4 regions of the Sporosarcina sp. GTC18466 genome follow, and region 1 is predicted to be linked to each of the others. Evidence: riboswitches for the same ligand, from Rfam matches in the RefSeq annotation. Region 1 holds a riboswitch; each other region holds the start of a gene.
The links. Region 1 has a riboswitch for thiamine pyrophosphate ahead of thiT (energy-coupled thiamine transporter ThiT). Riboswitches for the same ligand answer to the same signal wherever they lie in the genome.
Positions count from the first base shown of each region.

Region 2: another riboswitch for thiamine pyrophosphate. It lies ahead of ACZ5FK_RS06495 (3-oxoacyl-ACP reductase); the one in region 1 lies ahead of thiT (energy-coupled thiamine transporter ThiT).
Region 3: another riboswitch for thiamine pyrophosphate. It lies ahead of thiM (hydroxyethylthiazole kinase); the one in region 1 lies ahead of thiT (energy-coupled thiamine transporter ThiT).
Region 4: another riboswitch for thiamine pyrophosphate. It lies ahead of ACZ5FK_RS06780 (ABC transporter substrate-binding protein); the one in region 1 lies ahead of thiT (energy-coupled thiamine transporter ThiT).

Region 1 is NZ_AP044037.1:2,863,421-2,869,255, forward strand. Features, by position in the region: gene ACZ5FK_RS14160 (amidase family protein) at 1-877, shown strand, start outside; gene ACZ5FK_RS14165 (DEAD/DEAH box helicase) at 938-2,119, shown strand; gene map (type I methionyl aminopeptidase) at 2,181-2,927, opposite strand; gene ACZ5FK_RS14175 (magnetosome magnetite crystal formation protein family) at 3,018-3,359, opposite strand; TPP riboswitch at 3,463-3,564, shown strand; gene thiT (energy-coupled thiamine transporter ThiT) at 3,651-4,208, shown strand; gene ACZ5FK_RS14185 (tryptophan-rich sensory protein) at 4,297-5,013, opposite strand; gene ACZ5FK_RS14190 (M3 family oligoendopeptidase) at 5,175-5,835, shown strand, end outside.
Region 2 is NZ_AP044037.1:1,334,963-1,340,797, reverse strand. Features, by position in the region: gene rbsK (ribokinase) at 157-1,023, shown strand; gene ACZ5FK_RS06505 (nucleoside hydrolase) at 1,044-1,955, shown strand; gene ACZ5FK_RS06500 (VOC family protein) at 1,985-2,410, shown strand; TPP riboswitch at 2,475-2,574, shown strand; gene ACZ5FK_RS06495 (3-oxoacyl-ACP reductase) at 2,693-3,442, shown strand; one part of gene ACZ5FK_RS06490 (IS3 family transposase) at 4,224-5,137, opposite strand; one part of gene ACZ5FK_RS06490 (IS3 family transposase) at 5,137-5,362, opposite strand.
Region 3 is NZ_AP044037.1:1,366,067-1,371,901, forward strand. Features, by position in the region: gene ACZ5FK_RS06650 (MFS transporter) at 1-1,023, opposite strand, end outside; gene ACZ5FK_RS06655 (helix-turn-helix domain-containing protein) at 1,224-1,751, shown strand; gene ACZ5FK_RS06660 (hypothetical protein) at 1,846-2,298, shown strand; TPP riboswitch at 2,506-2,613, shown strand; gene thiM (hydroxyethylthiazole kinase) at 2,714-3,529, shown strand; gene thiD (bifunctional hydroxymethylpyrimidine kinase/phosphomethylpyrimidine kinase) at 3,526-4,368, shown strand; gene thiE (thiamine phosphate synthase) at 4,331-5,014, shown strand; gene thiW (energy coupling factor transporter S component ThiW) at 5,011-5,505, shown strand; gene ACZ5FK_RS06685 (permease) at 5,705-5,835, opposite strand, start outside.
Region 4 is NZ_AP044037.1:1,391,204-1,397,038, forward strand. Features, by position in the region: gene ACZ5FK_RS06765 (response regulator) at 1-115, shown strand, start outside; gene ACZ5FK_RS06770 (CitMHS family transporter) at 305-1,636, shown strand; gene ACZ5FK_RS06775 (lactate 2-monooxygenase) at 1,946-3,157, shown strand; TPP riboswitch at 3,236-3,343, shown strand; gene ACZ5FK_RS06780 (ABC transporter substrate-binding protein) at 3,448-4,365, shown strand; gene ACZ5FK_RS06785 (NAD(P)-dependent malic enzyme) at 5,261-5,835, opposite strand, start outside.

The sequences.
Region 1 (5,835 bases):
CCAGAACTCGCTAGTCGGCATCAAGCCGACCGTGGGAGCGATCAGCCGATCCGGGATCATCCCGCTTTCTTTTACACAAGATACCCCAGGCCCTATCGCGAGGACCGTCGAAGATGCGGCGCTCGTCTTCAGTGTGCTGGTTGGCCAGGATAAGGCGGATCCGGCAACTGTTCTTGCGAAGCGGTTTGAACACGTCGACTGGCAGGAGGCGTTACAAGCGGATGCGCTGGAAGGCGTGCATATCGGAGTGCCTCGAAAGATATTCGAACGAGAAATCTCGACAGAACGCAGAAAGCTTTTTGATGAAGCCTTGCGAAGCCTCGAGCAGGCTGGCGCGATCATCCACGACAATATCGAACTCGGTACGATGGAGGATGATCTTGGCTACGAGGTTCTTCTTTATGAATTCAAAGCGGCCCTCCATGAATATTTGGGGCATACGGCGAGTACAAATCCGATTCGCACCATCCACGATATTATCGAATTCAATAAAAAACATCCCGAGGAGACACTTGAATATGGCCAGGTGACATTGGAAAAAGTGGCCCGGACAAGCGGGACTCTTACAGAACCAGTCTATTTGGAGGCTCTGCTGCGTAATAGGCATCTCGCGGAAGAGGAAGCGCTCGGGAAAGCGTTCGGCAAAAATGGTGTCGATGTCCTGGTCTTCCCGCAAGATCATGGCTGCAGCTTCAGCGCTGCGGCGGGATACCCGGCAGTCACCGTCCCTTCTGCGTTTTCGGATAAAGGGGAACCGTTCAACATCACGTTCTGCGGCCAGGCGTGCACGGAATTCGAGCTGATTGGCTACGCCTTTGCGTATGAGCAGAAGGTGAAAGGACGGAGGAAGCCCCGAGCCCTGTTCGAAAGTAGTTGAAAAGAACGGCCATAAAGTCCATTATTAACGTATAGGAAACGTTTGAAAGCGGGGATGGACATGTCCTTTTTGGATACGATGGACAATAGGATTAAGAAGAAATGGAACTTTGCGGAGCCGACTCCGATCCAGGAGCAGATGATACCCGAAATGATTGCCGGAAAGGATATTGTGGCGGAATCGCCGACAGGGACCGGCAAGACGCTTGCTTATGTACTGCCGATCCTTCAAAAGGTCGACGGTTCCAAGCAGCGGACCCAAGCGCTCATCATGGCACCTTCCCAGGAACTCGCCATGCAGATCGTCAACGTTATCCGTGACTGGACAGCTGAAACGGATATTACGGTGACGCAGCTGATCGGCGGTGCCAACATGCAAAGGCAGATTGAAAAGCTGAAGAAGAAACCGACCATTGTAGTCGGGACACCGGGCCGGATTGTCGAACTGGTGAAGGCGAAACGGCTTAAAATGGCCGACATCGAAACAATTGTCCTTGATGAGGGCGACCAATTGCTGTCAAGGGATTACCGGGTCCTCGTAAAGAATTTGATTGAGGGCGCCAGTCCGGACCGGCAAGTTGCGGTAGTCTCAGCGACCATCACAGACGAAATTGAACTTGTCGCAAAAAATCTGATGAACGACCCTGCTCGATTCCGGGTTTCCCTGGATGAGATGCCTATAACCGCATCCATCGAGCATTCATTCATCAAGACGGACGCCCGGGATAAGACGGATTTGCTGCGGGGGCTCTCCCATATGGAAGGCATCCACGCGCTTGCGTTCATGAACAATGTCGATCAGATCCGCATGAAGGAGATCAAATTGAATCACAACGATGCGCCGATCGCTGTCTTGTACTCGGATATGAGGAAGTTTGAACGGCAGGAGACATTGGAGCGGTTCCGTAAAGGCGATATCAACATCTTGATTGCTACGGATCTTGCGGCCAGAGGATTGGACATTGACGGACTGACGCATGTGATCCACGTGGATGTCCCGCATACGATCGAGCAATACATCCATCGTTCGGGCAGGACAGGACGTGCAGGGCGAGACGGGGAAGTATTGACCCTTCTTTCATACCCGGAGGAGAAGGATTACCGGAAGCTGACGAAGCAATTCAAACCTGTGCAGAAAATCTGGTACCATGGCAAGCTGATGGAAGGGAATGCGAAGACGAAAACGGAGACTGCCGTGAAAAAATCGCCTTCTAAAAAGAAGAAACAGCCGCGCAAGAAATAACGCGGCTGGGCATATAAAGAGACCTGGAACGCTATCAATGCGATCCAGGTCTCTTTTGGCATTATAGTTCAGTCAAGATCATCGGCCCGTCTTTCATGACGATAATCGTATGCTCGATTTGTGCAACTAAGGATTTATCAGGCGTCGCGAACGTCCAGCCGTCACTGAGCTCAATAATATGCTCAGCCTTTTCGGAGATGAACGGCTCGACCGCCAGCACCATGCCTTCAGTCATCAAAGTCTTATCCCATGCATCATAATAGTTCAGGATATGCTGCGGCTCTTCGTGGAGAGATGTGCCAATACCGTGGCCGGTCAAGTTCTTGATGACCGTTAGCCCATTGTCGCGTGCTTCACGTTCCACCGCTTTTCCGATCTGATTCAGCCGTGAGCCGGGTTTCACTTTCGTCATTGCCCGGTCGAAAGCGCTTTTCGCAACGTCACAAAGTTTCTGTTTCCGCTCATCAGAAGCACCTACGACGAATGAGATGCCCGTATCGGCGAAATAACCGCCGAATGATCCCGAGACGTCAATATTCACAAGATCGCCTTCCTGGATCACTTTGGAACCCGGAATGCCGTGGGCCACTTCATGGTTGACACTGATGCATGTGTAGCCTGGAAAATCATATTGATCGATCGGTGCTGAGACCGCTCCTTTTTCGGAGAACAGCCGGCCGCCGATTTCATCCAATTCTTTTGTCGTAATGCCAGGGACCGTGGCCTCTTTCATCGCTTCGCGAATCTCTGCGACGATCCGGCCTATCTTCTGTAACGCTTCGATTTCTTCAGTTGTTTTGACTATCATCTTTACAAGTCCTTTCTGCTCGCATTGCTTTACCATCCATAACTATATCATACGCAGCGGATGTAGAAATGGATGATGCATCCGCTTGGTTCACTTCATCACTTTCACGCCCTGGTAGATGTTCCATACAATTACAACTAGCGTCAATGCGCCGTATATGAGAAGAAACAGGAAAGGGGCCAATCCCCAAAAATCGAAACGTCCAGTCACGATCGTGTTAAGACGCTGTTCGAATGACACAAGGGAGAATGAAAAGATGATGAAACCCGCAATCAGGACAACGACCGGTATGAGATGTGAAAAGAGCGATCGTTTTGCGTTCATCTTCACTTCATGGTCATTGGAAGCGAAATAAACGACAACCGGCAATAGCAGCGGTGAAAAGAATATGCTGAAATAACACAATGCGGATAGTATTTTATTGTTGGCCAATAGGAAAACCTCCTTTTGCGAAAGATTCCGAGTAGAAGTATTTCTTCTGCTCATCTTGTTTCCAATTGTCCCATCATATACAATGAAGGCGACAATTGAATTACAAGACCACAAGGGGGGCCGTTTCTGGCTGAGATTGGACGCATGTCCTGACCCTTAGAACCTGTAAGTTCGCACTTGCGTAGGGATGTGGATGGAAACAGGCATACATAACGAGATGTCCCGGTTCTATCCGGGGCGTCTTTTTTTGTCCGTTTACCGTATCCCTCCAAAATCAAAGGAGGAGAAAAAATGGATCGTAAACGTCTTCAAATGTTGTTGGAAGTTGCTATTTTGGGAGCATTGTCTTTCGTGCTCGATCAGATTACGCTGTTTAAAATGCCGCAGGGAGGGTCGATCACCTTGTCCATGCTGCCGGTCATCGTCATGGCATTCCGCTGGGGACTCGCCGGAGGCATGCTGACAGGATTGCTGACAGGTACTCTGCAGGCTGTAATCGGCGGCACTCTCATACATCCTGTCCAGGGGTTCCTCGACTACTTCGGATCATATACGGTCGTCGGCCTTGCAGCAGTGACGCTCGGCTGGTACCGGAAAGCCATGGCAACCGGCAATAAAGGCGGAATGGCTGCAGCTGTCATTGCAGGAACAGTGATCGGCGGGCTTCTTCGCTACCTTTGCCACTACATCGCTGGAATCGTATTTTACGCACAATACGCAGGTGATCAGCCTGCATGGCTTTACTCATTGATCTATAACGGTTCCTTCATGATTCCGTCCATTATCCTATGTTCAGTAATTGCCGTTCCGCTGTTTGCTTCTTCACAGCGTTTGCTAAAACATGCATAACATGAAAGCCGCCCTCCAGTCTATGGAGAGGCGGCATTTCTTCGTCCTCCCTCCGGATAGTGGAGAACCATGTATGAAGGTATTCAAGCTATTCCCGTTTTGGGTCCCGCAGAAACAGGAAGCTTGCCGCAAGAACGACAAGCAGGAAAATAGCGGCGGACGATACGAATAACTCATCCGTGCCGTTTTTAACAGCTATGCCCAGGAAGGTCCAGATATACACAAGGATAAATACATAATCTCCGTGGTGATACATAAAATGTAGAGCTACAGCCGCACCGATCGTCATATATATGACCGTCCACAGCGGATCGCTGAGCCCCCATCCCGACCAATCATGCAACATCAGAACATATACCAGATTGGAGATGAAGGTGACGGAGGTCCATGCGAAGAACAAAGAGATAGGCGCCCGTTTCGCAAGTTTATTCTCCCGGGAAGGGTAAGTGAAATAAAAAATAGTCAAGGTCAGCAGCAAGGCAGCTTTGACTGCGAGCGACCAGTTGAATTGCTCGAATTGCCAAAGCAGCATCCAGGCAATTTGCAGCCCGCATGCCATGAGAAACAGCACAACCCGCCGAGGCATGAGCTGCGTCTGATCAGATCGGCTCTTGCTGATCCAATAAAAAAGCGATCCATATATGGCCACCCATATGAGAAAGACATAATGGGCCGGATTGAAGAGCACCGGAAGACGGCCGGTAATTTCATTCGTAGTAGTGCCATTCATTGAAAACATGGTGACTGCCAAATTACAGGCGATGGCAGCGACCAATGTAAAAGTCATAAGCAGTAATTTAGACATTCCAAATCCTCCTATATACAAGTATACATAGGAAAGGGCTAAGATGCGCAGGAAAGTATGAAGAATCAATTACAATTCATTTATTTCGATTCCCGAATAGTCGTGGTATAATGAAATGGCAGGTTTTTTTAGAATCTTAAAAATGAATCGGGGGAATCGGCATGACAAAATTAGCGTACTCACAAGTATGGGATTTGGATGTGTTTTTCAAAGGGGGCAGCGAATCTGAGGAGCTCCGCTCGCATTTGGACGAAGCATCGGATAAAATTAAGGCATTCGAAAATAAAGTGAAGGAATTCAGTGTACCCGCATCCCGCGATGATGCTGGACGGGTTGTGGACCTTCTGGAAACGATGAAAGAAACAGCGGTCCACCTTCGCCAGGCTGGCGCAGTCATCGGATGCTACCTTGCGGCTGACACGAAGGATAAAAAAGCGCTCGTCCTCCAGGCGGAGACAAGCACTCTGAGCGCACGCTTCTCAACGGCAGTCCTGGCACTTCAGCAGATGCTTGCGAAGATTGAAGAATCTGTCTGGACTGAGCTTCTCGAAACAGAAGAATTGAAGCAATTCGGTTTCATCTTGAAGGAATGGCGCGAGGAAGTGGCGATGAAGCTTTCAGAAGAAGAGGAAAGCCTGATCACTGCACTCAGTGTCGACGGCTATCATGGATGGGGCCAGTTCTACAACCAGCTGATCGGTGACATCAAAGTGAAAGTCACAATCGACGGCGAAGAGAAAATCCTGTCTGTCGGCCAGGCGAATAACTTGAGCTCAAGTGAAAGCGAAGAACTGCGCAAAAACACATTTGAGGCACTTGAGG
Region 2 (5,835 bases), 1.5 Mb from region 1:
GGGAGCCGGTTTTTTTAATTGGACTGCAAAAATGCATCCGGGCCACAAACACAGTATACTGATGGGTAACCATTCCGCCCCCGTGGGTGAAACGTGGATGAAGGAGCTGAGAGCGATTTGGCTGCATGCAAAGTAACAGTGATCGGCAGCATCAACATGGATTTAGTGACGAGTACGAGCCGGATCCCGCAAGTGGGGGAAACCGTGACGGGTGATTCGTTTCTTACGATACCTGGCGGGAAAGGCGCGAATCAGGCTGTTGCCGCGGCACGGCTTGGTGCAGCTGTCACGATGATCGGTGCTGTGGGGGATGACCCTTTTGGAAAAACGTTAGTGGAGCACTTGAAGGCGCAGGGGATTAACACGGATTTGATCATGGAAGTCCGGGGGTGCTCGACCGGAATCGCTTCGATTACGTTATCCGACAGGGATAATAGCATCATCGTCGTACCTGGCGCGAATAGCTATGTCACTCCGGAGATGGTCGAACAACATGAAGAGGCGATCAGGAATAGTGATATTCTTTTGCTGCAGCTGGAAATTCCGCTTGCGAGTGTGATCAAGGCCGTGGAACTTGCACATAAACATCGCGTCCCTGCCATCTTGAATCCTGCGCCGATTCAAGAGCTTCCCATGGAGCTGCTGGAGATGGTCGATTATGTAACGCCGAACGAGCATGAGCAAACTCTTCTATTCGCGGCAATAGACGGACCCGGAGGGCAACTTGAAAAGATAAAAGAAAAGTGCATTGTCACGAAAGGGTCCAAAGGGGTTATGCTGTACAAAGATGGCGACTCTGTAACGATACCCGCTGCCAAAGTCGAAGTCGTCGACACTACAGGAGCGGGGGATACGTTCAATGGTGCATTGGCCTATGCGTTATGCGAGGGCTTTGCAATGGAGGAAGCCTGCCAATTTGCAAATGTGGCCGCAGCCATTTCTGTTACGAAGCTCGGAGCGCAGACAGGCATGCCGACGAAAAGAGAAGTGGAAGATTTCTTGAAGGCCTATCCATTACTTTGATTTGAAACGGAGGAATTAAGATGAAACCAGTCATACTAGACGTTGACACCGGAATTGATGATGCGATGGCGATCGCGTATGCCATGCATTCCCCGGAGCTCGATGTAATCGGGCTGACGACATGCTTCGGGAATAACTCGGTTGAAAATACGACACGCAATACACTAGCGGTCCTGGAAAAGATAGGGAAGACGGCGCCTGTGTATAGGGGTGCTGCAAAGCCGCTCAAACGCGATATAGGGAATTTCCCCCTGCATGTTCACGGAGAAGATGGGCTCGGGAATAGCTTTGTTCCACTTCCTGCAGCAAAAGCGGAGCAAGAACACGCGGTGGATTTCATCATCCGCCAAGTGAAAGAGCGTCCGCATGAAATCACGATGATCCCTGTCGGCCCGCTTACGAATCTTGCGCAAGCCATCCAAAAGGATCCTGCCATCGTCCCACTTTTCAAAGAGATCATCCTGATGGGCGGTGCCGTTTTCGTCCCTGGAAATGTCACGCCGTTCAGTGAAGCGAATATACATACGGATCCGGAAGCGGCTGAGCTTGTCTTTTCCTCCGGGCTGCCAGTCACTGTAGTTGGCCTGGATGTAACGATGAAGACCCTTTTACCAGAAGAGGCCTTAGAGAGCTGGCGTGCTAAAGGAACTGACGAAGCCCGGTTTTTTGCGGACATGACGCGTTTCTATATGGCAGCCTATGAGACATTCGAACCGGGCATCGGAGGGTGCGCCTTGCATGATCCGTTAGCTGTGGGCGTTGCAATCAATCCGGATTTTGTCCAAACGGAAGAGTGGAATGTAACGGTTGTCCTGGAAGGGGAAGAGACAGGGAAAACGGTACCGTCATCTAGCGGCAATCCAAAAGTCCAAGTGTGCACCGAGGTCAAGGCGGAGCAATTTCTTCACCACTTCCTGGAGCGGGTTTTATAGACGGGTCGGAAATCCAGGGAGGAATGTGAATGAAACATGTATACGATCATACGGGAATTGCTGTCAGAAGCATTGAGGACGCCCTTCCTTTTTATCTGAATGTCCTGAACGGATCGCTGGAGGACCGGTACACAAGCACAGCGCCGGGCGTGGAAGTGCATGTGGCGGTCGTGAGGACGGAAGAGCAGCTGATCGAACTGCTGGAACCGACGAATAAGAACTCTCCGATCGCCCGTTTCATCAGGCAGCGGGGAAAAGGGGTCCACCACATTGCGTACCGAGTCGATGACCTCGATCAAGCGATTGCAGACGCCAGAAGTAACGGAGTGCGTTTCCTGGAAGATACATTGCGGACCAATGCGAGGGGCAGAAGACTGATTTATATCAATCCGATTTCCACGGATGGCACGTTAGTGGAGCTTTGCAGTTATCCAGAGGCTGGCGGGGTTGATTGAAAGGAAAGGAACCATGACCTTGACTTACCATCCAGGAAACTATACGATGGGGCTATAACTGAATGATATGCACTAGGGGTGTTATGTAACTGAGACGAGTTTGACTCGAACCCTTTGAACCTGAACTAGTTCATACTAGCGTAGGAAAGTGTAAACTCGATACATATAATGTGGGCGCGTATGCCTTGTTTTTGATATGTACATAATGACTTTACGCAACTTTCCTACGGGAAGGCTGCGTATTTTTTTGTTTGATCAACTAAAGAAGTGGGAGTGTTCAAGATGAGCAGAACAGTAGTAGTGACAGGCGGGAGCAGAGGACTCGGCGCAACAATCGTGCAGACATTGGTGGAGCAAGGATTTCAAGTGGTCATCAATTATAACAAGAGCCGGGAGGCGGCAGAGCAGCTTGCAGCTGAAGCGGACGGGAAGGCGATTGCCATCCAGGCAGACGTGACGAACCGGGAAGAAGTGGACCGGATGATGACAGAGGCGGCGGACCATTTCGGCGGCATAGACGTCGTCGTCAACAATGCCCTCGTAGACTTTAAATTCGATCCGACAAAACAGAAAGCCTTCAAGGATCTGTCGTGGGACGATTATCAGAAACAGCTGGATGGCACGTTGAAAGCGGCATTCAATATCTCGCAAAGTGTAATTCCGCAATTCATGGAACGAAAGAGCGGCGGTATTATCAGCATTGGCACCAACCTGTTCCAAAACCCGGTCGTGCCGTATCACGAATACACGACTGCGAAAGCAGGGTTGATCGGCTTTACGCGTAATCTTGCGGCAGAACTCGGCCAATACGGCATCCGAGCGAACGTCGTATCGGGCGGTCTATTGAAAACGACGGATGCCAGCAGCGTGACAACGCCGGAAGTGTTCGACTTGATTGCACAATCCACTCCGCTGAAGAAGGTGACGACGCCTCAAGATGTCGCAAGCACGGTCGTTTTCCTTTGCTCAGAGCAGGCAGACGGCATTACGGGTCAGAACATCACCGTGGATGGCGGCCTGACCATGAATTGACCGCGTAATTTCAGGCGGACAGAGGTCTTCCTCCAAGTCTTGTATCACTATCAGCATGGCTACTTTACTTAGCAGTATAAACAGCAGTTAAAACGCACAGTGTTGTCTGTGCGTTTTTACTTGCTATGTACTATTCAACAATCGCGCCAGATGGTTGAAGTATCCACTTTTTAAGATCCTTTGCTTTCTTTCGGCTTTTTAACACTGAAATATGCTCCTAAAATTAAACCTAACGCTGACAATCCATAAATAACAGATGTAATGTCAGTATGAATATTTAAACTGGATGTAACCACAGCCAGTACGAGAGAAATCAAAATCAATAAATACTTCATTTTACCCATCCCTTTCTCAATAAAATTTACTGTTTATATACTTCCACAGGAGTGCGGTATACCAAATAAATCGAGATAAGTGTACTCGAAATCCCCATCTACTAGCCGGTGGGGATTTTTGCGCTTACCAAAGATGTACACTCCCTACTCCAGAATGGCGCCTTATTATGGAACAAGGGGCAAATAGCCTGTGTATTACAGTTCTTTATTTTTATCTATTGCACTTTTAGTCTTGAGTTGGATCTATGTCAATATCCTGGACACAAAAATGTTAAGTCGTTGTCAGAAACGGCATCCATTCATGGATGGTCCTGTATCCAGCGAAACCAGTCAAGTGAAAGCCCGCACTTGACAGCTTTCGCTGGATACAGGAAGTACAGTCCATGGATGTCGTTCCTGAAAAATGTGTAGGTAGGTTGAATCGAAGTCCTAATGACATCTAACGATCAAGCAGCTACCTGTCTGCACTGATCCTCGAGTTGCTGCGGCGTCAAGTAATCAATTGCCCCATGGATTCGTTTCCGGTTATACCAGGATTCAATGTACTGGAAGAGGGCAATTCGTGCTGCTTCAAAATCTAGATAAGTGGTTTGATAGATTTCTTCCTTCTTTAATGTGGCATGAAAAGACTCGATGCAGGCGTTGTCATACGGACAGCCTTTTCGACTGAAAGAGTGTTCCATTTTCGCTGCTTTTACTGCTTTTTGAAAGTCCTCGCTCGTATATTGGCTGCCTAAATCGGTATGAAGGATCAGCCCCTCTTCAGGCTGCTGGACATCAATTGCGTTGGCTAATGCTTGTAAGACGAGTTCTGTTGTCATGGATTTAGAAAAAGAATAACCTACAATTTTCTTCGTATGTAAATCCAATACAGAGGCCAGGTAGCACCAACCGTCTCTCAGTGTATGGATATACGTAATATCGGCCACCCATTTTTCATTGATGGTCGTCGTTTTAAAATCTTGATCTAATACATTGTCGCGTTCTTCTACTTGGCTGTCCGATGAAGTTGGACGGTATTTCTTCGTGATGACAGATCGAATTCCTTCTGTTTTCATAAGGCGCTGGACACGCTTTACGCTGACAGCGTAGCCTTCCTTTTTGAGAAGTTGATGAATTTTAGGCGCACCATAGCGGCCTTTACTCTCCGCATGTATGATTTTTATGCGTTCTAAAATCGCCTCGTTTTCCGTTTCATACGAGGATTTCACTTTATGGAATGATTGATAGTACGTACTTCTTGGCATGTCTAGCACGTCACACAAAACTTGAACAGGGTGGTTTTCTTTCTCCTGTTCGATATGGTCGATAATCTCTTGGTCGGTCACTTTTTCGCGAATATGGTCATAGCCTTTTTTAGAATGTCTACCTCCTGCTTGAGGCGTAGATTTTCCTTTTGGATCTCCGCAATTTCAGCGGGTGTCAAACCGTCTCCATTTTCAATTGGGGAGTGCGCTTTGATCCATTTGTAAATGGTCACTTCAGATACACCATATTCGCGGTTGAGATCACTCACAGGCGTGCCAGCTCTGTAGAGTTCGACGATTGTTTGTTTGAATTCGTGGTTGTAACGTTTTTGTTTCATTCCGGACACGTCCTCTCTATTGTTTAGGATAGAGACTTAACTAACTTGTGTCCATACATCTATACTAGCTCCAAGTAGAGAATAGATATCTTTGATAGTAAGAATAAGTAGTCCTGTGGCAAGCAACCATAGAAAATATATTTTGTTATGAAGATTGGCTACTAAATATTCATAGTATTTATACGCAAAGTAGCAATTCACTAGTAGCAATAGCAGGTCACTACCTACAAACGCTATCCCTCTTTTTTCTTCTTCATGTTTAAAGAAGTTAGATAGGATCAGCCTCACAAATAGGATGATTGCCAGGAGACTTGTATAAGTGACCATATCCGCTGTAAAGTTACGATCAAAGTCCATGGATCTCGTCCTTTCCTATTAAAATTTTTCACCAAAGAATCTATGAAGCTAAATGAAGCTAAAGGCATTGGTTGTGTAATAAGCGCCACTATATACTCCAATTGACTTTGAATAAT
Region 3 (5,835 bases), 1.5 Mb from region 1:
AGACCAAATGATGCCGAGTCCAATGATGGTCGCGAGGAACATCATGATATTCGACCCTTGGTGCAGCATCCAGAAGTATGGGAAGGCGAAAAGTGCCATCGCAACAGCTCCATAAATATAGAGCGGCTTTCTTCCGACTTTATCCGACAGCCGGCCCATGATGGGAATCAAAATCGTCGTGATGATCGTTGCAATCATGACGGCCATCAGCACTTCATTGTTTGAGTGGCCGACATTTTTCGTCGCATACGATACGACGAATGTGCCGAAGATATAGAACGGCGCCGTCTCGACGACTTTCGCGCCGACTGCGATCAGCACTTCCCGCCAGTGATACTTGAACGTATCGACAACAGGCACTTTCGGGATGGATCCTTCCGCCTGTACCTTCTTGAACGAAGGCGTCTCTTCGATGCCTTTCCGGATCCAGAGGCCGAACAGGACGAGCAATGCGCTTAATAAAAATGGCACACGCCAGCCCCAGCTCATGAATGCGTCTTCCGGCAGCAATGTCATGACGGAAAGTGCGAACGTACCGAGCACCATCCCGATCGTGACCCCCATTTGCGGGACAGAGCCGAACAAGCCGCGCTTTTCCTTCGGAGCATACTCGACTGCAAGAAGCATCGCGCCTCCCCACTCGCCGCCAATCCCGAGACCTTGTATCAAGCGCAGTGTGATCAACAGGATCGGAGCCCAGATGCCGATTGCGTAATACGTCGGCAAGAGCCCCATACCAAATGTCGCGACACCCATCAGGCTGAGCGTCAGGACAAGTGTTTTCTTCCGGCCGATCCGGTCACCGATATGGCTGAAGATGACCCCGCCGAGAGGACGGATAAAGAACGATAGCGCAAATGATGCGTAGGCAAGGATCAATCCGATCGATGGATCCTCCGCCACGAAGAACATCGTGTTGAATACAAGAGCGGCGACCGTTCCGTATAGGAAATAGTCGAACCATTCGATGGAACTGCCGACAAGGCTCGCGATCAAGATGCGCCGCATATCCTTTTTCTGCATGATAAAAATCCCCCTTTGTAATTAAATTGAAGTGATACTTCAATTAGTAAATAAATAGAAAAACCGGTTGCAACTATCGACACGCAATGTTCGAAAACGCTTCCAATTGCCGAATTGAAGTAATGCTTCAATTATTGTATAATACTACGGGAGTTCAAAATTTCTGTCAATGGTATTTTTTAAATAAAGGATGATAGTCCATGACCCAGCACCTCGGAAACCGTATTCGGGCAGCGCGGAAAGACCGAAAGAAAACATTGAAGGACATTGCCGATGCGACCGGTTTCTCCATCAGCTTCGTGTCCCAGCTCGAGCGCGGGAAATCCTCCGCTACCCTTGAGTCATTAAAAAAGATTGCCGCCTCGCTCGGCATGAGTCCCGCTCATTTCTTTGAGGAGCCTGAAGGCAGGCCGGATGGTTCTGTGATGGAGGAGCGGATTGCTGAGTACGGCATCCATTACCAGAACCTTGCACCCGGGTTTTCATCCCCCGACTTCATGCCGATGAGGATCACCCTAAAACCCGGCGAACAAGGCGGGCAGCCAATCACCCACCCCGGCCACGAATTCGTCTATGTGCTCGAAGGGATCCTGTCCGTCGAGCTGTCGGGCGTGAGACGCGAGCTGTCAGCCGGTGAATCGCTGTTCTATGATGCTTCGGAATCCCACTACTGGCATAACCCGGGAGACGTGGATGCGTATTTTATCTGTGTCAGTTCGGATACGTAAGGACGTTTGGTTGGCGGGTTGCTCACTTTTATAGGTTGATTGCTTATATTTACAGGCGGTTGCTTACTTGGACCAGCCTGTTGCTTGTTAATCAGTGCGTGTTGCTTACTTCGCAGGAGTGATTGCTTCCTTTTCGACTGCGATTGCTTACTTCTTCAGGCGTGACGTCTTCAGCGGGCGCATTGCTTACTTGGGCGGGGTGTTTGCTTACATTTACGGGCCGGTTTCTTACTTCAGCCGGCCTGTTGCTCATTCTCTGGCGGGTATTGCTCACTTTACAGGATTGGTTGCTTGCTTCAGGGGTGATGTTGCTTACTTCTTCAGGCGTCACAAGTTGAGCAGGCGGATTGCTTGCTTTTATAGGTTTATTGCTTATTTTGGCAGGCCGGTTGCTTACTTGAACCGGCCTGTTGCTCTTTATCTAGCGGATATTGCTCACTTTATGGGACTGATTGCTAACTTTACAGCTGTTATTGCTTACTACTTCCAGCGCGATATTTTGAGCGAGTGTATTGCATACTTTAACTGGCCCATTGCTCCCTTTTAACTGTCCATTGCTTAATTCAGCAGGCTGATTGCTTACTTTATGCCGCCCATTGCTCACTTCACGATGCTGCTTGCTTCCTTTCTACGTTCATTGCTCATATCAGCATGGCTATTGCTCACTTTGTGCCTCGCAGCATGATGCATGGATCCCCCACTAAGTTCCCCTCTCTCCCAATCTATGATATAGTGTTGTTGAAAACTGAAAAGAGTTGACCACTAGGGGTGTCTTTGTGAAAGACTGAGACGTGTATCGATGCGCGGACCCTTTGAACCTGATCTGGATGATACCAGCGGAGGGAAGTGGATTCGCATGTCTACTGATGGTGACTTCTGCTTACATTGCGAGCCGCTTCCTCAACGTTGTCGTTGATGGAGGCGGCTTTTTTGGTTTTTAGAATGAACGGGGAGTGATGTTGATGATCAACCAAACCGAGACAGGATTCACATATCTGGAGGAACTCCGCCTGAAGAATCCGCTCGTCCATTGCATGACGAATATTGTCGTGGCGAATTTCCAGGCGAACGGCTTGCTGGCTGCAGGTGCGTCGCCGATCATGGCGGATGCGCCGGAGGAGGCGGCGGATGTTGCCGCTCTTTCCTCTTGCACTCTGCTGAATATCGGGACGCTGAATGCTGCGAAAATCGATTCCATGCTGCGGGCCGGAAAGAGCGCGAACGCGCACGGCCGCCCTGTCATACTCGACCCGGTCGGCGCGGGGGCGACCGCTTTCCGCAAGGAGATGACGGCCCGCCTGCTCGAAGAAGTCGATATTGCCCTGATCCGCGGCAATGCCGGGGAGATTGCAGCTCTTATTGGAGCTGACTGGTCGGCGAAAGGAGTCGACGCAGGTGCTGGGTCTGGAGATGTCCCGCGCATGGCGAAAGACGCGGCCGCACGCTTTGGGTGCATTGTAGCGGTGACCGGGGAGACGGATTTTGTGACGGATGGGAAAGCGGGAGTTTTCATCCACGGAGGCAGCGAACTGATGACGCGCATCACGGGTTCCGGCTGTCTGCTAAGCGCCCTTTCCGCTGCATTCCTGGCACTTCATCCGGAAAATTCGCTTCACGCAGTTGCTGCGAGTCTCGCCTATTATAAGCGGGCGGGCGAGCGTGCCGCCGCGCAAGGACGCGGGCCGGGCGATCTGCCTGTCCATTTGTTGAATGAATTATATGCTCTCACGGATGATGCAGTTAATTATGGCGAAATACTGAAGGAGGAATTGGCATGACACATGCAGTTGCACTGACCATCGCAGGATCGGACAGCGGCGGAGGGGCCGGCATCCAGGCCGACCTGAAGACGTTCCAGGAACTTGGGGCTTTCGGGACATCCGCGCTCACCGCCATCACGGCCCAGAATACGCTCGGCGTCCACGCGGTGCAGCCCATCAATCCGGGAATTGTCGCCGCCCAGATCGACGCCGTCTTGTCGGATTTCCGCGTTGGCGCAGCGAAAACCGGTATGCTCTTTTCGTCTGACATCATCGAAGCGGTTGCCGGCAGCCTCAGCCGGCACGCAGCCTTCCCGCTCGTCGTCGATCCGGTAATGATCGCGAAAGGCGGCGCTTCCTTGCTTACGGATTCCGCGGCGGAGGCGCTCAAAGAGCATCTGATACCGCGGGCCGCCCTGCTGACGCCGAATGTACCGGAGGCGGAGGCGCTGACGGGGATGGAGATCCGGACATTGCAGGAAATGGAGCGGGCTGCAGAGAAATTGCTCGGGATGGGATGCCGCGCAGTCGTGATGAAAGGCGGGCACCGCAGCGATACGCCTTTTGCTGAGGACCTCGTCGTGACGGGCACCGGCGAGCGATTCCTCATGCGCACGCCGCGGATTGCGACGAAGGATACCCACGGGACAGGCTGCACATTCGCGGCCGCCATCACCGCTGAACTTTCAAAAGGACAGGCGCTTCCGGACGCCATCATCACTGCGAAGAAATTCATCCATGCGGCGATTGAAGACGGGCTAGGGCTTGGGAACGGGCACGGGCCGACAAATCACGCGGCCTACCGCCTGCTCGGGAATGATGCGATGGAAGGAGTGGAACTCATTGAGAGACATTGATCTGTCGGTATATTTCATCATGGGATCGATAAACGCGGAAGAGCCGCTGGCGGTCCTCGAAGCAGCGCTGGAAGGCGGCATCACCTGCTTCCAGCTCCGCGAGAAAGGCAAAGGGGCGCTCACAGGTTCCGAAAAAACCGCTTTTGCGGAAAGCTGTCAGCGGCTATGCCGCGCGTATGGCGTGCCGTTCATCGTGAATGATGATGCGGCGCTTGCCCTGGAGGCCGGGGCGGACGGCGTCCATGTCGGCCAGGATGACGCGATGGCTTCCTCGGTGCGCGAATGGATCGGCCCTGATAAATGGCTGGGCGTTTCCGTCCATTCCGTAGAAGAGGCGTTAGCAGCTAAGGAAGCGGGCGCGGATTATATCGGGATGGGGCCCGTATATCAGACATTCTCGAAGGATGACGCAAAACCGGTTGCCGGGACGGCGCGGATCATAGCGGTCCGCCAGCTGCTGCCCGATTTGCCCATCGTCGGGATCGGCGGCATCACGGCAGATAACGCAGTTCCTGTCATCGCGGCTGGCGCAAGCGGCGTCGCCGTCATCTCCGGCATCGCGGCTAGCCCAGATCCGAAAGGCGCGGCTAGACAGCTGAAAGAGATCGTCATAGGCGCCTCACTCGAGAGGAGCGGAATCCTATGAGCACACGCAAACTTGTGCTCATGACCGTTTTCACCGCCATCGCCGTCGCCGGGTCCGTCTTCGTCTCCTTCCCGGCCGGCATCGCCCGCGCCTACCCGATCCAGCATGCTGTGAATGTCATCGCGGCCGTGCTGCTCGGGCCGGTGCCGGCTGTCATCATCGCCTTCCTGACCGGATTGGTCCGTGTTTTAACAGGAACCGGCTCCCTTCTCGCCTTCCCGGGCGGCATGATTGGCGCCCTTCTCGCCGGGCTTCTCTACCAGAAATCCGGCAGACTCTGGATGGCAGCTGTCGGCGAAGCGATCGGCACCGGCATCATCGCCTCCCTGCTCGCCGTCCCGTACGCCGCCCTTCTGATGGGTACGACGGCCACCGCCTTCTTCTTCATGCCGCCGTTCCTCGTTTCGAGTGTGAGCGGCTCGATCATCGGCGTCGTCGTTGCAGCGAGACTTGTTCGGTTGCCGGCAGCGCAGCGGATTGCCCAGTATTGATTGAAGAAAGACCGGGTTTCTTTAGGGGAATCCGGTTTTTTATTGCACTTCGTTTTGTGGTTGCTGTACGGGTGTATGATTGATTATTTTATCCGCTTGTTGAGTAAGGAAAGTCCGCAGAGCGCTTAGGAATGGTCTGGGTATCTCTCCTGCCGATCATTGAAAAAAGCCGTCCTAGTGTGTTGAGACGGCTTCCTTCTTATAGTATGGCTAACCCGAGCAGTCCCGCGAGTACGCCGGCCGCCACAACAGCGCTACTGACAAAAAGCAGCGCCTTTAGAGGGAATGACTTGCCGACCATGAGCAGGGATGGCAGGCTGACGGCGGGCA
Region 4 (5,835 bases), 1.5 Mb from region 1:
CTCGACTGCACGCCGCTATCTGGAGTACCTCGTCTCTGTCAACGAAGCGGATGCCCAGCTGAAATATGGCGACATCGGCCGGCCCGAAAGGAAATACATGGCGTGGACAAAATGAACAAAACGAGCAGAACGGCCATTAGTGTTTTAACGTAAATAAACTTATCCTGCTAAGCTTCTCTATGATAAATTTCTCTCAAGAGAATATTTAGAAATAGAGAGGCCTTTTTGTTTGCCGGTGATTGTATCCGCTTACATTGCTCCTCTATTTCATAAGTGGATATCCATACACTGGAAAGGAGCTTTTATGCTTAGTATTATCGGATTAATCACCATTGTCATCATTGTTGCATTACTGATCAGCGGGAAAGTCTCCCCTGTCGTCGGCCTCGTCCTCGTGCCGATTGCAGGCGCGTTCGCCGCAGGTTTTGGATTTGACCAGATCGGCGTGTTCTTCACCGAAGGGACGTCAAAAGTCGCGAGTGTCGCGATCATGTTCATCTTCGCTATCCTGTTCTTCGGTATCATGCAGGACGTCGGGCTGTTCGACCCGCTCATCAATCGCATGATCGCCATCAGCCGCGGGAATGTCATCGCGGTCGCCGTCGCCACCGTCATTATCGCGGCAATCGCCCATCTGGACGGCTCAGGCGCATCGACATTTTTGATCACGATTCCGGCGCTTTTGCCGCTGTATAAACGCTTGAAAATGAATCCGTATTTATTGCTCATGCTCGTCGGGACAGCCGCCTCGATCATGAACATGGTCCCGTGGGCCGGGCCGCTCGGCAGGACCGCTTCCGTGCTCGATGTCGACGTGACCGAGCTATGGCGGCCGCTCATCCCGATCCAGATCATCGGACTTGTGCTGCTGATTGGAATCGCTGTTGCTCTCGGATACCGTGAGAAACGGCGTATCGCTAAGAAAAGCAAAGCGGGCGCTCTAGCGGAAGATGAACTGGACGACGTGTCAGTCGCTGGCGCCCAAACGGCTGCGGCCGCTGCGGAAGTCAGCCTCGCCCGTCCGAACCTGATCTGGATCAACGCGCTGCTCGCCATCGCGGTCATCGGCGTCCTTGTCTGGGGCATCATCCCGGCCGGCTTCGCCTTCATGATCGGCGTCAGTATCGCATTGCCGCTGAACTTCCCGAAAGTCGACGACCAGATGGCGCGCATCAAAGCGCACGCGCCAGGCGGAATTTTGATGGCTTCCATCATCCTTGCCGCAGGCTCCTTCCTCGGCATCCTGAACGGGACGAACATGCTGACGTCCATCGCGACAGACCTCGTCTCCGTCCTGCCGGCTTTCGTCGGTCCGTACTTGCACCTCATCATCGGGGCGCTCGGCTTGCCGTTCGACTTGCTGCTCAGCACAGATGCCTATTACTTTGCATTGCTGCCGATCGTTGAACAAGTCGCAAGCTCGTTCGGCATCCCGTCGCTGTCCACGGCATACGCCATGATCGTCGGCAACATCATCGGCACCTTCGTCAGCCCGCTGTCGCCTGCCCTCTGGCTCGCGCTCGGACTCGCAGGACTCGAGATGGGCAAGCATATCCGCTATTCCTTCATGATGATGTGGGGGCTGAGCATTGTGTTGCTGATTGTTTCTGTTTTGCTAGGTGTCATTGTGATTTGATTGAATACATGAATGAAAGGCGTGCGGCTTCGAGTCGGCGTCTTTCTTTTTTGTCTAGCCGGGAGGAACGATTGCTTCCTTTTGGGGCAAGGTTGCTTCGTTCGAAGGAGTGATTGCTTATTTTGCGATAAGGATTGCTTCTTGTTGGCGTTAATTGCTTGTAATAAAGAGCAAGTTGCTTCGTTTTGCCTGTTGATTGCTTACAAAGGTTTAGATTGATTGCGTCAGCAGGAAAGGAGGTTGTTGCTTACTATTCAGCAGTGGCCGCCAGCCCTCTGTACCCTCCCCTCTCTACGAAGTTCTGAAAATATGATACAATTTAAACAATTGATGAAGGGAGAGAATCATATCTTGCAAAACATCGGAAATAGTGTGCAGTACCAGATCTATATGAACATGATCCAGCCCGGTCCGGACCGGCTGCCTGTACAGGTGGAGGCATGGGAGGAAAAGGCCCGCGAGAAGCTGAAAGACGGTCCGTACTATTATATTGCCGGTTCTGCAGGCAGCGGACAGACGGAGAAGAATAACCGCGAGGCCTTTGATAGATGGAATATCGTGCCCCGCATGCTGCGGAATGTGGATACGCGTGATCTATCGGTCGACCTGTTCGGCAAGACCTATCCGTTCCCCGTCCTGCTCGCTCCGGTCGGTGTCCAGTCCATCATCCATGAGCACGGTGAAGTGGCTTCTGCAAAGGCTTCCGCGGAACTTGGCATTCCGTTCATCGCGAGTTCTGCCTCCACTGTCCCAATGGAAAAAATCGCTGAAGCCGTCGGGGACGCGCCTCGCTGGTTCCAGCTCTATTGGGGTCGCGACAAGGAGGTTACTGCCAGCTTCTTGGAGCGCGCGGAAAACGCCGGATATTCGGCGATTGTTGTGACCCTTGATACAGCGATGATGGCGTGGCGGGAGCATGACTTGCGCAATGCGTATTTGCCATTTTTAATCGGAGAAGGCGTCGGCAACTATTTCACCGACCCGGCGTTCCGTTCAAAGCTTTCTGCGCCGCCTGAAGAAGATCCGACGGCTGCCATCATGCACTGGACTACCATCTTCGGCAATACGGGGCTCACATGGGAGGATATTGATTTCCTGAAAGAGCATACAACGCTGCCGATCATCTTAAAAGGGATCCTTCACCCTGAAGACGCGAAGCTAGCTTTGCAAAAAGGCGTCGACGGCATCATCGTCTCGAATCACGGCGGGCGGCAAGTGGACGGAGCTGTCGGTGCTCTGGATGCATTGCCGGCAGTTTGCGAAGCCGTGGACGGGAAAGTGCCCGTCTTGATGGATAGCGGCATCCGGAGAGGAGCGGATATTTTGAAGGCGCTCGCGCTTGGAGCATCTGCCGTGCTGATCGGCCGGCCTGCGATGTATGGACTTGCCGTTGCCGGACAAGAAGGCGTGAAGGAAGTGCTGCAGAACATGCTGGCGGATTTTGATCTGACGATGGGACTTGCCGGACAAGCCTCCGTGAGCGGGCTTCACGCAGATGTGATCGAGAGGGCGTTTAGGTAAGATGGTGCTGAAGGAGGCGAACCTCGTGTTTCCCTTCCCCTCCCCCTGTGCCTATGCTATGATGAAGCCAAATGAATACGAGACTGCTAGGGGTGCTTCGTGAGGAAGCTGAGAGAAGGCCGGTGCCTTTGACCCTTTGAACCTGATCTGGCTCATACCAGCGTAGGAAAGCGGGCATGCATATCACACAATATTGGTGTAGTAGGCGGATTCCCCCTTTCCGGGCGGAATCCGTTTTTTTGTATCTGTATTCATTGAATGAATTGATCACCTAAAGGGGGACGAAACACATGGAGAAAATTACAATCGGGCTGGAATGGTTCTTGAATCCGGATCATATGCCGCTCATTATCGGAATGAAGAAAGGCTGGTTCGCGGACGAGCAGCTGGAGATTGAAATGGTCGAGCCGGAGGAGCATTTTGATGCCATTGATGAAATCAAAGCGGGCAAGATGGATATCGCGATCACGGAGCCTCTTCACTTGGTCGAGGACCGGGCGGCGGGCGAGGATGTCGTCGGGTTCGCGCGCTTTTTGCATACGAACGGCGGTGTGATGTTCGAAAAAGGGAAAGGGATCGAGCGGCCGCGTGATCTGATCGGCAAGCGCATCCAATATCCGGGTGCGCCGGGGCTCGGCGGGCTCGCGATTGTCCGGACGATGGCAGAGCATGACGGCGCCGCGTGCAGCTATGATGATTTCATTCCGGTCAATAACGGTTTCTATCATACGGATGCGCTGGAGAGCGGCAAAGCGGATGCCGCGACGCTGATCTTCAACAATTTTGAAGTGACAGAAGCACGGCATAGAGGGCTCGATGTCGATTTCTTTGCGCTGAAGGACTGGGGCATCCCTGATTTCTGCCAGCTGATCTTGATCACTAATTCGAAGGTGCTGAGGGAGCGCGAGGAGAGCCTCCATAAATTTGTCCGCGTCTTCCGGAAAGCGATTGATTTCATTTTTACGAATCAAGAGGAAGCCAAGGCGATCTATCTGGAGTACATTCAGGCAGGCGATGATGCGCTTGCCGTCAAGACGATGGATGCGACGCTCCCTTGTTTCACGTTCGACTTTTCAATGTCTGCCGACTACTACAGCGAGCTGCAGGACTGGCTGCGGGCTGCAGGTAAAATCCAACATACCGTGCACCCGGAGGAATACTGGACGAACGAGCTTAGCTTGCTTGGGAAACGGGCGGTTGTGAAGTAAGGAAAGGAATGCTTGGCGTGCGGGGGATTGCTTCGTTTGGCGTGAGGGTTGCTTACTTTTAGCGTCCTGTTGCTTACTTTGTAGTGCTTGTTGCTTCTTTCAGGCGGTGGATTGCTCGCTTTTCAAGCTGGATTGCTTCCAATGGACCTCCCATTGCTTACTTGGCAAGCCACTTGGTTCGGCGCGGGCCGATTGCTTCGTTTGGCGTGCGGGTTGCTTACTTTTGGCGACGTGTTGCTTACTTTGTAGTGCTAGTTGCTTCTTTCGCGCGGAGGATTGCTCGCTTTTCAAGCTGGATTGCTTCGATCGGACAAGTCATTGCTTACTTGACTAGCCGCGTGGCTCAGCGAGAGCCGATTGCTTCGTTTGGCGCGGGGGTTGCTTACTTTTAGCGTCCTGTTGCTTACTTGGCTGTGCTAGTTGCTTCTTTCGGGCGGTGGATTGCTCGCTTTTCAAGCTGGATTGATTACAACGGACAACCCATTGCTTACTTGGCAAGCCGCGTGGCTCGGGCGGGCCGATTGCTTCGTTTGGCGCGGGGGTTGCTTACTTTTAGCGTCCTGTTGCTTACTTGGCAGCGCTTGTTGCTTCTTTCGGGCGGTGGATTGCTCGCTTTCCAAGCTGGATTGCTTCGATCGGACAACCTATTGCTGATTTGGCAAGCCGCGTGGCTCGGCGCGGGCCGATTGCTTCGTTTGGCGCGAGGGTTGCTTACTATTGGCATCCCGTTGCTTACTTGGCAGTGCTAGTTGCTTCTTTCGGACGGTGGATTGCTCGCTTTTCAAGCTGGATTGCTTCAAATGGACAAGTCATTGCTTACTTGCCCTCGCCACCTGTAGAATCTCCTGTCTGCCAAAAAAAAACGTTGCCAGACCATCTGGCAACGTTTTTCCTATTAGTTCTCCAGCGTGGCAACCCCGCTGCGCACGGCTGCCTCTTTGACCGCTTCCGTGACCGCTTCGACGACGCGCGGATCGAATGGGTCGGGGATGATGTAGTCGGCGTGGATTTCGTCATCCGTGAGCAGCGTGGCGATTGCGTGGGTCGCCGCTTTCTTCATCTCTTCATTAATATCCGTTGCGCGGACATCGAGCGTGCCGCGGAAAATGCCTGGGAACGCGAGGACGTTGTTGATCTGGTTCGGGTAATCGGAACGGCCGGTCGCGATCACTTTGACGCCGAATCGCTTCGCGTCATCGAATGTGATTTCCGGATCCGGATTGGCGAGGCCAAACACGATCGGATCGGCATTCATGCTTTTGATCATCTCTTCTGTCAGCAAGTTCGCGACGGAGACGCCGATGAACACATCCGCACCCGCCAGTACGTCTTCGAGGGAGCCTTCTTTCCGCTCCGCATTCGTGAACGACGCGATTTCCGTTTTTACCGGGTTCATTCCGACGGGACGCCCTTCGTAAATGGCTCCTTTCGTGTCACACATGATCAAGTTGCGGTAACCGAGAGTACGCA